Regions from separate parts of the Kitasatospora acidiphila genome, predicted to be linked through region 4. Evidence: riboswitches for the same ligand, from Rfam matches in the RefSeq annotation. Region 4 holds a riboswitch; each other region holds the start of a gene.
What was found. Region 4 has a riboswitch for cyclic di-AMP ahead of E6W39_RS42600 (LysM peptidoglycan-binding domain-containing protein). Riboswitches for the same ligand answer to the same signal wherever they lie in the genome.
Positions count from the first base shown of each region.

Region 1 (3,961 bases), 6.2 Mb from region 4:
GCACCGCCTCGCCGCACGACGTGGCCCGGCGCGGGCTGGCCGAGGACGATCCGGCGCTGCTGGACCAGCTGCTGGCGATTCCTCAGGTCCACCTGGTGGTGGACGGCTACAACGTGACCAAGACCGGCTACCCGACGCTGCCGCTGGAGCAGCAGCGGATGCGGCTGCTCGGCGGCCTGGCGATGCTGGCGCAGCGCACCCAGGCCGAGGTGACCTGCGTCTTCGACGGGCAGGACCTGGACGTGCCGGTGATCATGGCGCCGCCGCGCGGGGTGCGGGTGCGGTTCAGCCGGACCGGGCAGACCGCGGACGAGCTGATCCGCCAGCTGGTCCGGGCCGAGCCGCAGGGCCGCCCGGTGGTGGTGGTCTCGGCCGACCGCGAGGTGGCCGACGGCGTGCGGAAGGCCGGCGCGCGCCCCGTCTCGTCGGTCCTGCTGCTCAACCGCTTGGCGCGCAGCTGAGCCGCCGTTCGCCTGCCGCCGGTCCGTCCGTCACCAGTTGAGCGCCGGTGAAGGCCCGGTGAAGGCCGTTCGACCGAAGGTGGTTCGCGGCCGGGGGAGTAGCGCAGGGTTCTGATGTTCAGTAGGGTCCGGCGTCAAACCTATTTTTCCGGCCACTCACCCGATCAGGTAGGCGGCCGGCAGAAGAAGGAGCGGTCCAGTGGCGTCCCACCGCCGTCCCAAGCAGCCGAGTCGTGCGCGGGTCTACGTGTTCACCGCCGCTGCCGCGACGGCGGTCGCCCTCTCCGCGCAGCCGGGCGCCTGGGCCGACCCGAAGCCGTCGGTGGACGACGTCAAGACGCAGGTCGACGGACTGAACCAGCAGGTCGAGGCGGCGTCCGAGAAGTACGACGGGGCCAACGAGCGCGCCACCCAGCTGCGCCAGCAGGCCACCCAGCTGCAGGACCAGGTGGCCCGCACCCAGCAGCAGGTGACGGACCTGGAGTCCGGCCTGGCGGCGGTGGCGGGCGACCAGTACCGCACCGACGGGATCGACCCCGCGGTCCAGGTGATGCTCAACTCCAACCCGCAGAGCTACCTGGACCAGACGGCCAGCATGCAGATGGCCACCACCTCCGAGACCGCCGCGCTGAAGTCGCTCATGGACCAGCAGCGCAAGCTGGACCAGGAGAAGAAGGAAGCCGCCGACACGCTGGCCGAGCTGGACCGCTCGACGCAGGAGCTGAACGCGGCCAAGACCGATGTGCAGGGCAAGTTGGCGGCGGCGCAGCAGCTGCTGGCCTCGCTGAGCGCGGCCGACCGGGCGGCGGTCACCGCCGACGACCACGCCTCGCGCAGCGACGTCCGCACGCCGATCGGCCTGCCGCAGGCCGGCGGTTACGCGGGCAGCGCGGTGCAGCAGGCGCTGACCCGGCTGGGCGACTACTACGTCTGGGGCGCCACCGGCCCGACCACCTTCGACTGCTCGGGCCTGATGCAGTGGTCCTACGCGCAGGCCGGCGTCTCGCTGCCGCGCACCTCGCAGGAGCAGGCCACGGTCGGCACCGCCGTGCCCAGCCTGGCCGACGCGCAGCCCGGCGACCTGGTGATCTACGGCGCCGACGCGCACCACGTGGGGATGTACATCGGCAACGGCAAGGTGGTGCACGCCCCGCACACCGGTGACGTGGTGCGGATCGCCGACGCCGCCTCGATCGGCCCGATCAAGACCATCCGCCGGGTCTGACCCGACCCCGCTGACTCCCCGTCGAGCCACCTGGCCGGCCCTCCTGCTGAGGGTCGGTCAGCGCGTGTCCGGGTCCCGAGCGGTCCGAGTTGTGAGCTGGGACACCTGTTCGTCTGCGTCTTGATCACCGATGGGTGACGCGCTTATCACGGACAGTCAAAGTTCGTAAGTAATTCCGACAAGGATTTGAACACATCACGGACCTGTTACTAGGGTCGGCTCCAGACCGATGCGATGGCGATCACCCGACCCGGGTGGCAGCGGAGGTCCCGCCGAGTTCGGAAAGCAGCCCGGGCAGTTGACGGCCCGAGGGGAGTCCCCGCGGGGGTGCTGTGGACCGGAGCCGGGGAACCACACGTTCCTCCGGGGTGAATCGGCGCCAGGTCGGCCCGCGGGCCGGTGAGGCGTCGTAGGGCATGCTTCCGGCCCGAACCCGTCAGCTCACCCGGTAGGCGGCCCGAGGAAGAAGGATTCGTGGCGTCCCACCGTCGTCCCAAGCCCGTCGGCCGAACTCGCGCGTCGATCCTGACCGCTGCTGCGGCGACCGCCGTCGCCCTGTCCGCACAGACCAGCGCGCACGCCGACCCGGCGCCGACGCTGGACCAGGTGAAGACCCAGGTCGACGACCTCAACCAGAAGGCCGAGGCGGCCAACCAGGCGTACATGACGGCCCAGTCCAAGCAGCAGACGCTGCAGAAGCAGGTCGGCGACCTGCAGGACCAGGTGGCCCGGCAGCAGGACCAGGTGACCAACCTGCAGAACGGCCTGGCCGGCGTGGCCGCCGACCAGTACGCCAACGACGGGATATCCCCGACGGTTCAGCTGATGCTGAACGCGAACCCGGACAGCTTCCTCAACCAGGCCGGCTCGATCAACCAGCTGAACACCAGCCAGGGCGAGACGCTGAAGGAGCTCCAGCAGGAGCAGCGCAAGCTCGACCAGGACAAGGCCGACGCGAGCGGCAAGCTGGCCGAGCTGGACTCCACCACCGCCCAGCTGAAGTCCGCCAAGGACGACGCCCAGGCCAAGCTGAAGGCCGCCCAGGACCTGCTCAACTCGCTCACCGAGCAGCAGAAGCAGGCCATCGCCGCGCAGGAGGCCCAGGCCGCCGCCGCTGCCAAGGCCGCCGCCAGCCAGGCCCAGAGCCAGGCCGGCCAGCAGGACGCCGCCTCCCGCGGCAGCGCCCGCACCGATCTGAGCAGCATCCCGGCCGGCTCGCACGCGCAGGCCGCGATCGCCGCCGCCGAGTCCGCGCTGGGCTCGCCGTACGTCTACGGTGCCGCCGGTCCGACCTCGTTCGACTGCTCGGGCCTGATGCAGTGGGCCTACGCGAAGGCCGGCGTCTCGCTGCCGCGCACCTCCGAGGAGCAGGCCACGATCGGCACCAACGTGGGCACGGACATCGCCAACGCGCAGCCCGGCGACCTGATCATCTACTTCTCCGACATGCACCACGTCGGCATGTACGTGGGTGGCGGGCAGATCATCCACGCCCCGCACACCGGCGCGGTCGTGCACTACGAGAACGCCACCGTGATGCCGATCGCGGCCATCATCCGCGTGTGATGCGCCCCTGACGGTTCGTCGGGAAAGAGCCCGGTCCCCGCTTCGGGGGCCGGGCTCTTTCGGCTGCATGTCCGATTCTTGGTCAAATATTCGTATTGGCAGGGGTTTGGACTCGTCCGCCCCGACTCGCTAACGTCGGCGCGGATCTGTTCCGCCGCCGATTGGAGTCGTCAGCCCATGACGATGCCGCAACGCCCGGTGCTCCCGGGCCGCACTCCCCAGCAGGGCGCCGAACGTCGGCTCTCCCGGGTGCTGGCGGTCACCGCCGCCGCGACCACGGCGCTGGCGATAGCGGCGGGCGGCGCGGCGCAGGCGGCGCCCGGCGGGCCCGGACCGGACCGGGCCGGCGTCAGGGCGCAGGTCGACCAGCTCTACACGGAGGCCGAGCAGGCGTCGGAGCGCTCCACCGCCGCCGAGGACGACGCCAAGCGGCTGCAGCGCGAGGCGACCGAGCTGCAGGGGCGGTGGCCCGGGACCAGGAGGCGGTCACCGAGACCCGCACCGCGCTCGCCGAGATCGCCGCCGCCCAGTACCGCTCCGGCGGGATGGACCCGGCCGTGCAGCTGATGCTCTCCGGCGACCCGACCCGCTACCTGGCCGAAGCCCGCAGCCTGGGGCAGGCGGGTGAGCAGCGGGCCGACTCGCTGCGCACGCTCCAGCAGCAGGAGCGCGCCCTGGACCAGCGCCGCGCCGAGGCGACCGCCAAGCT
Region 1 covers NZ_VIGB01000003.1:6,436,208-6,440,168, forward strand. Annotated here, with positions in the region: gene E6W39_RS30435 (NYN domain-containing protein) at 1-461, shown strand, start outside; gene E6W39_RS30440 (C40 family peptidase) at 661-1,686, shown strand; cyclic di-AMP (ydaO/yuaA leader) riboswitch at 2,029-2,136, shown strand; gene E6W39_RS30445 (C40 family peptidase) at 2,161-3,252, shown strand; gene E6W39_RS43750 (hypothetical protein) at 3,430-3,819, shown strand; gene E6W39_RS30450 (C40 family peptidase) at 3,717-3,961, shown strand, end outside.
Region 1: linked by a shared signal. The riboswitch ahead of E6W39_RS30445 (C40 family peptidase) and the one ahead of E6W39_RS42600 (LysM peptidoglycan-binding domain-containing protein) in region 4 are both predicted to bind cyclic di-AMP.

Region 2 (3,961 bases), 7.1 Mb from region 4:
CTCTCGGCGTCGCTGCGCCGCTCGTGGGTGAGCCGGCCGGCATCGTCGGCCTCCCCGGTGCGGGCCTCGGTCCGCCGGGAGCGCGCCAGATAGTCACGGACGATCAGTTCGACCGCGTCCTGCGGATTGCCGGCGCCGCTGAGCATCATCACGTCGATGGCCAGATCGGCGTCCAGGCTGACGGTCACCTTGGGCTTGGGCACGGGTTCTCCTCGGGTCTGCCGGAGCCCTCAGCATGCCGCGTGGCGCCGCGCCCTGCCAGGGCCCGACCGGGACGGCCGAGGGCCGCCCCACGTGCGGGAGGCGGCCCTCGGCTGCTTTCGGTGCGCGGCGGGTCGGGGCCCGCCGGCGGTGCGGCGGGTCAGACCCGGCCGGCGAAGTCCGGGGTGTAGTTCGAGATGGTCTCGTACTTCACGCCGGCGCTCGGGTTGGCGGCCTCCACGAACTTGCCGCCGCCCACGTACAGGCCCACGTGGTAGACGCCGGAGTCGCTGCCGTTGCTGGACCAGAAGAGCAGGTCGCCCGGCTGCAGGCTGGCCAGCGACACCCGGGTGGAGGCGGCGGCCTGGTCGGCGGCGATGCGCGGGATGGAGACGCCGGCCTGGGCCATCGCGGCCTGGGTCAGGCCGGAGCAGTCCCAACCGCCGTTGCTGCTGCCGCCCCAGACGTAGGCCTGGCCGACCTTGGACTCCGCGAAGCTGACCGCGGCGGCGAAGGCACCGGTGGCGCTCTGGGTGCTGGTGGAGCTGCTCTGCAGGCTGGTGGTGCGGGCCGGGAGCGAGGCCGGGGCCGGGGTGGCGGCGTCCGAGGAGTCGTCAGCGTTCTTGGCGGGCGCCGCGGGGGTGGCCACGGCGACCGTGCCGAGGTCGAGCTTCTCGCCCGGGTAGATCCAGTTCGGGCCCTGGGTCAGCACCGACTTGTTGAGGTCGTAGAGCTTCTGCCAGCCGCCGTCCACGTTGTGCTTCTGGGCGATGGTGGACAGCCAGTCGCCGGGCACCACGGTGTAGGTCTCGCGGTCGGCGTGCTGCGCCGGGGCGGCCTTCGGCGCCGGAGCCTGCTGCTGCGCCGGGGCGGCGGGGGCAGCCGGGGCGGCGGGGGTCGGCGCCGGGGTGCTGCTGGTGCTGCCGGCGCCGGTGTCGACCTGCGCCGGGGCGCCGCCGGCGGTCAGGCCCGCCTGGATGGAGCAGACCGGCCAGGCGCCGGGGCCCTGGTCGGCGAGCACCTTCTCGGCGACGGCGATCTGCTGGTCCTTGGTGGCCAGGTTGGCCTGCGGGGCGTACTGGGTGCCGCCGTAGGCCGCCCAGGTGGAGGAGGTGAACTGCAGGCCGCCGTAGAAGCCGTTGCCGGTGTTGATGCTCCAGTTGTTGGTGCTCTCGCAGGCGGCGACCTTGTCCCACACCGAGACCGGCGCGGCGGAGGCGGTGGTGGCGGTGATGCACGGCAGGGCCAGGCCCAGGCCGAGCAGGCCGGTGGCGGCAATCGCGCGCTTGGCGTTGCGGGGACGGTTCGTGCCAGTCGTGGGCAGCATGAAGACGCGTTCCTCTCCTACGCCTACGAGGTGAGCTGTCGGATTCGGGCTGGAGTTGCCCGGCCGTGCGTGCACGGCTTCACCCCAAGCCCCGGTCTCCCGGGGCGGCTTACCTGGGTCCCCCGCTCCTGCCGTGGTTGCGTTTTCGCGCCGCCAGCAGGGTCGGTGGCAGGACTCGGCGTCCGGTCTGCTGGGTCCGTGTGACCACGAACGGGGAGCACGTTAGACAGACATAAGAAGGAATCGCAAACAGCTGTGAGTGACATCACACAGTATTCACTTGACCTTCAAGATCGCGATGTGCCGGTAGCTGATGGAGTGTTGGGTCGGGAACCGGCAACTGGGTTGTTCGCCAGCGAAGTTGCCGCTCTTTCAGGCTGATGGGCCGTTCAAAATCCGAGGCCCTCGCAGGAGGCTTTCCCGGCAACTTCCAAGGGACTTGAAGGTGCTCTGACAGGTACTCGTTACCAATTCGAGACCGGCGGCCTGACGGGGTGCTAGAAGGGTCAAAACGGACAGATACGGGCAGATTGACGAACCTTGTGAAGGCATGCCCACGAACTGAGCCCCTGCCAGTGGGGCCGGCGGGTGTCGGCGGGTGTCCGGGCATGCGAAAGGCCCCGTCCGCGTCCCAGGGGGACGTGAACGGGGCCAGCCGGACTGCGGGGGCTCAGGCCTCCTCAGAAGCCTCTCCAGCGGGCTGTGCGGGGAGCTGCGGGCCCTCCGTGACCGGGTCGGGCTCGGCGGGCTCGGGCAGCGCGGCCAGGTACACCGAGGCGATCAGCTGACCGACCGTCGGGTAGGCGCCGATCGGCGCGGCGCTCGGGCAGCCGGTCTCCTCGGCGGCGGCCAGCAGCGCCTCGCCGCTCACCTCGGGGCCGATCACCAGCGGGGCCAGGGCGGGCCGCTGCGAGCCGGTGGCCCGCAGGTGCTCGACGGCGCCGGCCACCGAGCCGGGCACGTCCAGGGCGGCGGCCACCACCGGCACCGCCAGCCGGGCCGCGAGCAGCACGCCGGTGACGCCGGCCGCCGCGGCGGCCTCCTCGCCGCCCACGGTGGTCAGCACCACGCCGTCGGCGGCCGTGGCGATGGCGAACAGGCGGGCGCGGTCGGCGCGGGCCAGGCCGGCCTCGGAGAGCCGCACGTGCACCGCCTCGGCCAGCAGCGGGTGCGGGCCGAGCGGCTCGGTCACCTGCGCCCCGGTCTCGGCGGCGAGCTGGTGCAGCCCGGCCAGGAAGTCATGCGGTCCGGTGACCAGCGGCACCAGCACCGGGGCGGGCAGGCCCAGCTCGGCGGCCCGGGCCACCAGGTCGGCCACGGTGGGGGCGGCGTGGCCCGGCTGTGCCTGGGGAGCGTCCTGCTCGTCTCGCTCCTGCTGGGCCGCCGGCTCGGCGGCCGTGGTCGGCAGCCAGCCGGCCAGCATTTCGATGCCGGGCTGTTCGCCGCGGATCACCGAGATCAGCTCGTCGACCACCGCCACCGCCTCGGGCGTCGCCTCGGCCGGCACCGCGAGGACCAGCGGCGCCGCGCCGACCGGGACCTCGGGGCGCTCGGGACGGCGGTGGCGCCCCCGTGCTCGGGAGCCTGGCGTGCGGACGGGCAGTTGTGCGCCCGGGATGGCTGCAGTGCTCATGGCGCAGAATCGTAGGACATACGCGTGATCAGTCCGCATCGGGCTGCCGGTCGATTGCCCGCCGTCCGGCTCCGCTCCGCCGATGGCCAGGCCCGGCGTCCGGAAAACCGGCCTCTCGTTCCATTGATGTGACGGAGTGTGAGGGTTCGGATGCGAACTCGACCGTGGAATGGGCCTGTCAATGGCCGAACCGGTCAGAGGGTCGTGGACGTCCCCTGACACGGGGTGACGATCGAAGAGCTGAATCACCCTCAAATGTCCAGTTCTGTCTGGCGGATTGTGTCGGTTTGGCGAGGGTTTGTCACATCAAGTTCCTGACGGTGCACGCGCAAAATCGCATGCCGATGCACGTGCATTAGCGTTATCATCACGACAAGTAAGGCATTCGCCCTGCCCGTACGAGCCGGAGGCGGCCGGCGGCCGGAGCGGTCGGGCGCCGAGCGCTATGAGCACTCCAGCTCTTGGGAGAATTCGATGCACCACACGTACAACGGCATGCCCGCGGCAGACCTCGAAGGCGTGGTCTGGCAGAAGAGTCGCCACAGCAACTCCAAGGGCAACTGCGTGGAGCTGGCGGCCCTCGATGGTGGCGCCGTCGCCATGCGCAACTCGCGCTTCCCGGACGGCCCGGCCCTCATCTACACCCGGGACGAGATCGAGGCGCTGCTGCTGGGTGTCAAGGACGGGGAGTTCGACCACCTGGTCGCCTGATCCCCGAGCCACCGTCAGGCCGCTTGCCGGGCCTGCCGATCGGACTGGGCGCCGCCGCGGCACAGGGGAGTCTGCGGCGGCGTTTCGCA
Region 2 covers NZ_VIGB01000003.1:7,403,244-7,407,204, forward strand. Annotated here, with positions in the region: gene E6W39_RS34970 (hypothetical protein) at 1-203, opposite strand, end outside; gene E6W39_RS34975 (transglycosylase family protein) at 362-1,528, opposite strand; cyclic di-AMP (ydaO/yuaA leader) riboswitch at 1,536-1,680, opposite strand; gene E6W39_RS34980 (hypothetical protein) at 2,199-3,161, opposite strand; gene E6W39_RS34985 (DUF397 domain-containing protein) at 3,636-3,872, shown strand; gene E6W39_RS43790 (ATP-binding protein) at 3,887-3,961, opposite strand, start outside.
Region 2: linked by a shared signal. The riboswitch ahead of E6W39_RS34975 (transglycosylase family protein) and the one ahead of E6W39_RS42600 (LysM peptidoglycan-binding domain-containing protein) in region 4 are both predicted to bind cyclic di-AMP.

Region 3 (3,961 bases), 3.9 Mb from region 4:
GGTCGCGAAGGTCGTCGTCGTCATGCCTCCAGCCTGCCGGGGCGGGCGCCGCGCGGTAATGCGGCTGCCCGGCGAACCCGGGGTGGGGTTAACCCCCCGCTGCCCCGCCCACCGTGGTGCCGCCCGGGCTCCACTCGTGCTCCAGCAGCGAGTACTGCAGCGCGTCGTGCCACTCGCCGCGCAGGTGGAGGTCGTCGCGGATCCGGCCCTCCAGCTGGAAGCCGGCCTTGCGCAGCACCCGGGCCGAGGCGAGGTTGGCCGGGTCCAGGCGGGCGGCCAGTCGGTGCAGCCCGAGCTCGCCGAAGGCGAAGTCGCACAACATCCGGGCGATCTCGGTGGCGTACCCGAGCCCCCAGGCGTCCCGCCGCAGCGCGTACCCGATGAACGCCGCGCGCTGCGCCTCGGTTCCCTCGATGCCGAGCACCGCGTTGCCGAGCGGCACGGCGTCCTCGCCGTCCTCGGTCAGGGTGGCGGCCATCCGGAAGACGGTGCGCGGCTGCTTCTCCGCCTCGTCCAGGTAGAGCGCGACCTGGTCGGCGCAGTCCTCCCGGTCGCGCGGCTCGAACGGGAGGTAGCGGGCGGTCTGCGGATCGCCGAAGATCGCGTGCAACGCGTCGACGTCGCGCGGCACATGGTGGAACTCACGGATGGTGAGCCGTGGCCCGGTGAGCAGGACGGGGTGCATGGCACGTACGGTAGTGCCCGCCGAAGCGGTTACCGTACCGGTCATGGACGACGAGAACCTGCGGCTGGCACCCCGGCCGCACACCGCTGAGCTGCTGCGTTGGGCTGCCGAGCAGGGTCTCGACCCAGTGCCGGAGGGTCCGCTGAACGCGGTCCTGGCGCTGCTCGAACTGGGTGACGCCCGGATGTACGACGGCTTCCCCGAGCTCACCTCCGCGCTGGTGCAGGAGCTGCTCTACGAGCGGATCCACCTCTATGTGCAGCCCGCCCCGGACGAGGACCCGCTGGCCTACGGCGCCGCCGTCCGACTGCTGATCGACCACCAGCGGGCGGCCCGGCGGTTGAACGCCAAGCGGCAGCAGCGGCTGCACGAGGAGGCCGAGTGGCAGGGCGAGCTGCTGGCCGGGCTGCTGCGCCAGCCGCACCTGCTGACCTGGCCCCGGCTGTACACCCTGCTGCTGCGCGCCGCCGGGGTGGACACCGCCGACGAGAACGCGGTGCGGGCCTGGCTGGACTGGTTCCGGGCGCTCGATCCGCATGACCGGATCGCGGTGCTGGCCGAACTCACGGAGCTGGAGCAGCCGGAGGGCGTGGACGGCTGGACCGAGGGCGTGCTGCTGTCGATCGGCATGGCCACCGACGGCGCCCGGCTGCTGGTGGAGGACCACCTGAAGCAGCGCAGCTACCGCAACCTGGCCGATCTGACCGCCCTCGGCCTCCCGATGCCCGCCGAACTGGCCGGCGACCTCCCCGAGTTCGAGGCGGCAGTGCAGGCCGAGGCGGTGCGGCTGCTCGGGCAGTGGACGGTTCCCGGGCTGCCGGAGCTGCTGCTGACGGAGTATCAGGACCTGGCGCCCGAGCCGGGCGCCGCCGAGGTGGACCAGTACATCGTCAAGCGCGGCCTGGTGGAACTGCCGGACATCGGGCAGTGGGACGGCACCGCCGACGGCGAGTGAGCCAGGGCCGCTCCAGGGGCCCTAGGCGGTGACCCCGTGCGCCTGGAGCCAGGCCAGCGCGTCGACCGGGGCGCCGCCGCCCGGGCGGACCTCCAGGTGCAGGCGCGGGCCGGTGGCGCGGCTGCCGGTGGCGCCGACCTGGCCGAGCACGGCGCCCTGGGCCAGCTCCCCGCCGGTGGCGGAGATCGAGGCGAGCTGGCAGTACCAGAGCTCGGTGCCGTCCGGCAGGGTCTGGATCACCCGGTAGCCGTAGCGGCCGGACCAGCCGGCCGAGCTGACGGCGCCGGCGGTGATCGCGCGCACCGGGGTGTGGGCGGGCGCGGAGATCTCGACGCCGGTGCGCAGCTGCTCCCAGGGGGTGGCGGCCGGGGCGTCGACGGTGTGGCCGGGCAGCGGGGAGACGGCGGCCGGCTGCTCGGCGGGTGCGACCGCGACGGCTTCGGCGGCCTCGGCGGGAGCCGCCGGCTGCTCGGTGCGGGCGGCCTGCTCGGTGGCGGCCGCCTGCTGGGCGGCCCGCTTGGCGGCTGCCTCCTGCGCGGCGGCCAACCGGGCGGCCTCCTGCCGGGCGCTCTCCTGGTGGGCGGCGCCCTGGCCGGCCGTCAGCTGGTCGGCGTCCTCGCCGTCCTCGGCGCCCGGGGCGCCGTCGGCCTGCTGCTGGATCCGGGCAGCCAGCGCCAGCCCGGGGTCCGCCTGGTCGGGCGCGCTGACTGCGGGCGCGGCACTCGCCGGAGCGGCGGCCGCGGCGGCGGTGGCGGTGAAGCCGGTGGCGCCGAGGGCGGCGGCCATCGCGGTGACTCCGAGCACCGGGGCGCTGGTGCGGGTCTGCTTGGGCAGCCGGTGGCGGGCGGAGTCGTCGGGCGCGTCGGGGTGGTCGAGCAGGCCGCTGTTGCTGTGCGGGGTGTGCGTCAACGCCACGGGGGGCGCGCTCCTTTCCTTCCCTCGCGCCTACCGGGTTAGCTGACGGGTTCGGAGCGGAAGGTCTCCTACCGAGCGGCCCCGGCCGTGGCCGCGATCGCTCCGATTCACCCCAAGGAACGGTGGTTCCCCGGCTCCCGACCTGCGGTTGAGGCAGGCCTGCGGATTAGGCGACGCGCACGGTGCCGTCAGGGTACGGCGTTTCCGACCGCGCTGCGTTATCAAACGTTAATCCTAGGAGCTCCTGATTCCAAGCCGCCCTCGTGGGATTGACCGCCCCTCACGCTGAGTGCCGAACTGAGTACCCGTACTCAGGTGCCCCGCACCGGAGTTGGCGATCCTTCACACATGACTTCCTCGGTACAGCCGCGGACCACGTCCGCCTACTACGTCCAGGCGATCCTCTCCTTCGCCCTTGCCGGCAGCGGACTCGCGATCGGCATCGCCTATCTGCCGGTCAGCGCATGGGTGCGCGCCTTCCTCGCGCTCGGCGCGCTCTACACCGTGACCTCGGCGTTCACCCTGGCCAAGGTGATCCGGGACCGCCAGCAGGAGGGCGAGGTGGTCAACCGGGTCGACCAGGCGCGCCTGGAGAAGCTGCTCGCCGAGCACGATCCGTTCCGCGTCGAGTCCTGATGCCACTGGCCGTCCAGAGGTTGACGGCTATGGCTATTAGCCATAGCTTTGTGGGTGTCGGCAGCAGCCGGCGCCCACCGATCCCGGTCAGGAGGCCAGCGCCATGAACGCCACGAACGCCACCAGCACCGCCCCGCAGACCCAGTACCTCCGACTCCCCGGCGGCACCCTCGCCTTCGACGACACTCCGGGCACCGGCGGCGGCGCCCCGGTGCTGCTGCTCCCCGGGATGCTCGAGACCCGGCGCAGCTTCCGCCACCTGCGTCCGCTGCTCAACGCGGCCGGCTACCGGGTGATCACCATGGACCTGCGCGGCTTCGGCGAGTCCTCGATCGACTGGGACGACTACAGCCCGGCCTCGGCGGCCGCGGACGCCATCGCCCTCCTGGACCACCTGAAGATCGACAAGGCCGTGCTGGTCGGCCACTCCTACACCGGCGCCAGCGTGGTCCGGGTCGCCTCCGACGCGCCCGAGCGGGTGGCCGGGATCGTGCTGCTGAACGCCTTCATCGAGAAGGTCCCGGCGACCGCCTTCGAGAAGGCGATGGTCAAGACCCTGGGCTCGGCGGTGCTGGCCTTCCCCAGGATCTGGGGCTGGTACCTGAACAAGCTGGCCTACCCGGGCGAGGTGACCGAGGAGATCGCCGCCTACAACGCCGGCCTGGTGGCCGCCCTGCGCACCCCGGGCCGCCGCAAGGCCACCCGGGGCCACGTCTACGGCGACTCGGCGCCGATCGGCTGGAGCACCGGGGTGGACGTCCCGACCCTGG
Region 3 covers NZ_VIGB01000003.1:4,146,844-4,150,804, forward strand. Annotated here, with positions in the region: partial or broken gene E6W39_RS44205 (sensor domain-containing protein) at 1-24, opposite strand, end outside; gene E6W39_RS19535 (GNAT family N-acetyltransferase) at 89-685, opposite strand; gene E6W39_RS19540 (hypothetical protein) at 729-1,640, shown strand; gene E6W39_RS19545 (M23 family metallopeptidase) at 1,662-2,555, opposite strand; cyclic di-AMP (ydaO/yuaA leader) riboswitch at 2,569-2,721, opposite strand; gene E6W39_RS19550 (YiaA/YiaB family inner membrane protein) at 2,904-3,191, shown strand; gene E6W39_RS19555 (alpha/beta fold hydrolase) at 3,295-3,961, shown strand, end outside.
Region 3: linked by a shared signal. The riboswitch ahead of E6W39_RS19545 (M23 family metallopeptidase) and the one ahead of E6W39_RS42600 (LysM peptidoglycan-binding domain-containing protein) in region 4 are both predicted to bind cyclic di-AMP.

Region 4 (3,961 bases):
CTCGGTCATCAGCACTCCAGAAGGTGTCGGTCAGCCATGACGGGTTGGTCGGCCCAGGCGGCCAGGGTCCGGCGCGAGCGCAAGCGCAGCTCGCGCCCGGTGATCGGATCGGTGAACTCCAGCGTGGTCGCCAGCAACTGCAGCGGTCGGCTGAAGTCGTCCGGCGCGACGGGTGGCAGCACCACGGGGTAGACCGGGTCGCCGATGATCGGCGCACCCAGCGAGCTCATGTGCAGGCGCAGCTGGTGGGTCCGCCCGGTCAGCGGCACCAGCCGGTAGCGGGCCAGCCCGCCGCGCCGCTCCAGCAGCTCGACCCGGCTGACCGCGTTCACCTCGCCGGGCTCCTCCCGGGCCGCGATCACCCCGCGCTCCTTGACCATCCGGCTGCGCACGGTGCGCGGCTGCTCCAGTTCGGGCAGGTAGGGCGCCACCGCCTGGTATTCCTTGTGCACCAGCCGGTCGCGGAACAGGCCCTGGTAGGCGCCGCGCGCCCGGGGGTCGGCGATGAACATCACCAGGCCCGCGGTCAGCCGGTCCAGCCGGTGCGCGGGCACCAGGTGCGGCAGGTCCAACTCGGTGCGCAGCCGGGAGAGTGCCGTCTCCACCACATGGCTGCCGCGCGGCGTGGTGGCCAGGAAGTGCGGCTTGTCGACGATCACCAGGCGTTCGTCCCGGTGCACCAGCTCCACCGGGAACGGGACGGGCGTCTCGGCGGGCAGGTCGCGGTGGAACCAGACGCTGGCGCCGGGCTGATAAGGGGTGGCCGCATCGATCGGGCCGTCGGCGGTGACGATCTCACCGCCCTGGACCATCTCGGCGAGCCGGTCCCCCACCTCGTCCGGGAGCCGGTGCGCCAGGTAGTCGGCGACCGTGGCCCAGCCACCGTCCAGCGGCAGTCGGACCCGCACCGGATCGACTCCCTGCCGCTGGGGCAGCGGGGCGGGGGCGGGCGGGGTCCGGCGTCTCATGCAGCAGAGCTTATAGAGGAGCGTTCCCACCCCGCCCGGGCGGCCGGGCCGCGCCGGGGGACGGACCGGCCGCGAATTGCCGGGCTGTCGCGGGCCCGGCCGGGTATGGTCGGTCGTCGGCCATCCACCCAGCCGCGAATGCGAGGTCAGATGTCGGTCGTCTCCGACGAGTTGCTCCCGCTGGAACTGCTTCCGCAGACCCGCCGGGCCCTGCTCCACCGGATCGCGGTCGGCCAGGCGGAGGGCCGGACGCCCTCGCTGGTCGGGGCCGTGATGCGCAGCGGGCGCATGGCCTGGTCCGGCGCGCGCAGCATGATCGAGGGCCATGCGCCCGACGCCAACGTGCAGTTCCGGATCGGCTCGATCACCAAGACCTTCACCGCGGTGCTGGTGCTGCGGCTGCGTGACGAGGGCCTGCTCGATCTGGCCGACCCGCTGGAGCAGCACCTGCCCGGCACCGCCGCCGGGCACGCCACCATCCGTGAGCTGCTCTCCCACACTGCGGGGCTGGCCGCGGAGCCGCCCGGCCCGTGGTGGGAGCGCACCCCCGGCTCGCTGCGCCCGGAGCTGTCCGAGCTGCTGGAGGAGCAGCCGTTCCGCTACCCGGCCGGGGAGCGCTTCCGCTACTCCAACCCGGGGTACGCGCTGCTGGGCGCGCTGGTCGCGCGGCTGCGCGGCGAGCCGTGGGGGGAGGTGCTGCACCACGAGGTGCTGGAGCCGCTGGGGTTGATCCGCACCACGCTGCTGCCGCAGGCCCCGCACGCGGGCGGGTTCGCGGTGCACCCGTGGGCCGACGTGATGATGCCGGAGCCGCTCACCGACACCGGGGAGATGGCGCCGGCCGGCCAACTCTGGTCCACGGCAGCCGATTTGTGCCGGTGGGCGGCGTTCCTGGTCGGCGGGGACGACAAGGTGCTGGCCGCCGGGACGCTGGCCGAGATGCGCCGGCCCGCGAGCGCGCCCGAGGGCGACTGGACGCTCTGCCACGGCCTGGGCCTGGAGGTGAAGCGGCAGGACGGCCGGCTGCTGGTGGGCCACACCGGCTCGATCCCGGGATTCGTGGCCGGGTTGTGGGCGAGCGAGAGCGAGGATCTGGCAGGGGTCGCGCTGGCCAATGTGACGTCCGGCACGTCCACTGGAACGATCGCCGCCGATCTGGTGCGGATCGTGGCCGAGCACGAGCCGCGGTTCCCGGCGCCGTGGCGCCCGTTCACCGACGCCGATCCCAGCCTGCTCGCGCTGACCGGGCCCTGGTACTGGGGGACGAGGTCGCTCGCCGTGCATCTGCGGGCGGGCGGCGAGCTGGAGCTGCGGGAGCCGGCCAGCGCCTCGGCGCCCACTCGGCTGCGCCCGGAGGCCGACGGCAGCTGGACCTGTCTGGACGGCTACTACGCGGGCGAGCCGCTGCGGGTCGGCCACGCCGCGGACGGCTCGGTCAGCCACCTTGACCTGGGCGGACTCATCCTGACCAGAGCGCCGTACGGCCCGGCGGAGGCGGTTCCGGGAGGTGTCGACCCGACCGGCTGGCACGCCGGCTGACTCATCGTCAGACACCCCGGTCGATCTCCCATGCCTCCCCCGGCCGAAACATGAGACAGCTCACATCAGCTTGTGATACGGCCGATGGTTTGTTTACGGTTCTTCTCGTTCGTCCTCACACGAACCTCGCTCTCCGGAACGCCGAGCCTTGCCGCCGGACCGAGCGAGTCACGTGCACCTAGCACCACGGCAAGGGCGGGGGACCCACAGGTAAGACCGCCCCACCCGGAGCTTCTCCGGGCGGGGCTTGGGGTGAAGCCGCGCCTAGCGCGGCCGGGCAACTCCAGCCCGAACCCGACAGCTCACCTCGTAGGCGTGGGAGAGGAAACACTTCATGCTCTCGACCAACGGTCGTCCCAGCCTGCCCAGCCGCTCCGCCCTCAAGCGCGCCGTCGCCGTCGCCGTGGTGGCCGGCGTGGGTGCCGGTCTCCCGCTGATCGCCGCCGGTGGCGCCAACGCCGCCACCCCGCAGCACTACGGCCACCACGCCGTGCAGTCCCACCACGAGGACGCTGCCCCGGTCGCCGCCCAGCCGGCCGCCGCGCAGGCTCCGGCCCAGGCCGCCCCGGCGAGCTACACCGTCGTCTCCGGCGACACCCTGTTCAAGATCGCCAACGCCCACAACGTGCAGGGCGGCTGGCAGAAGCTCTACGACCTGAACAAGTCGGTGCTCAGCAATCCGAACGTGATCTACCCGGGTCAGCACCTTGCCCTGGGTGCCGCCCAGCACCAGGCCGCCGCCCCGGCGCCGGCCCAGCAGCAGAGCGCCCCGGTCCAGCACAAGTCCGCCCCGGCCGCGAGCACCTCCGCCGCCGTGCAGACCACCACCCAGGCCGCCGCCCCGGCGCCGGTCGCGTCCACCCCGGGCTCGCTGCAGGCGCTGGCCGCCTCCATCGTCCCGGCCGACCAGCTGGCCTCGTTCGACCAGATCATCAGCCACGAGAGCGGCTGGAACGTGTCCGCCACCAACCCGAGCTCCGGCGCCTACGGCCTGCCGCAGGCCCTGCCCGGCAACAAGATGGCGTCCGCCGGTGCCGACTGGCAGACCAACCCGGCCACTCAGCTGCGCTGGGCCCTGCAGTACATGAACCAGACCTACGGCAGCCCGAACGCCGCCTGGGCGTTCTGGCAGACCCACTCGGCGTACTAAGCCGCCTGACCCGGTCTCACCGGTCGGACCTGTCCGACCGACCGGTGCTGCTGTACCGCTGATCCCCTCTCAGCCCTTGGCCGGTCGGCCCGACTCCGCGTCGGGCCGGCCGGCCTCGGCGTTTCCCGGGGACGGCGGCGGAGTCAGTCGGCCTCGCCGTAGCGGACCAGGTAGCGGGCGAATCCGGCCAGGTCGTCGTCGTCCCAGCCGGTGAACCGCTCCAGGAAGGACTGCCGGCGCATCTGGTAGGCCTCGTTGAGCAGTTTCAGGCCCGCCTCGCTGGGCCGCAGGATCTGGCCGCGGT
Region 4 covers NZ_VIGB01000003.1:269,542-273,502, forward strand. Annotated here, with positions in the region: gene E6W39_RS02330 (pyridoxine/pyridoxamine 5'-phosphate oxidase) at 1-9, opposite strand, end outside; gene E6W39_RS02335 (pseudouridine synthase) at 9-968, opposite strand; gene E6W39_RS02340 (serine hydrolase domain-containing protein) at 1,107-2,507, shown strand; cyclic di-AMP (ydaO/yuaA leader) riboswitch at 2,673-2,838, shown strand; gene E6W39_RS42600 (LysM peptidoglycan-binding domain-containing protein) at 2,842-3,657, shown strand; gene E6W39_RS02350 (MarR family winged helix-turn-helix transcriptional regulator) at 3,801-3,961, opposite strand, start outside.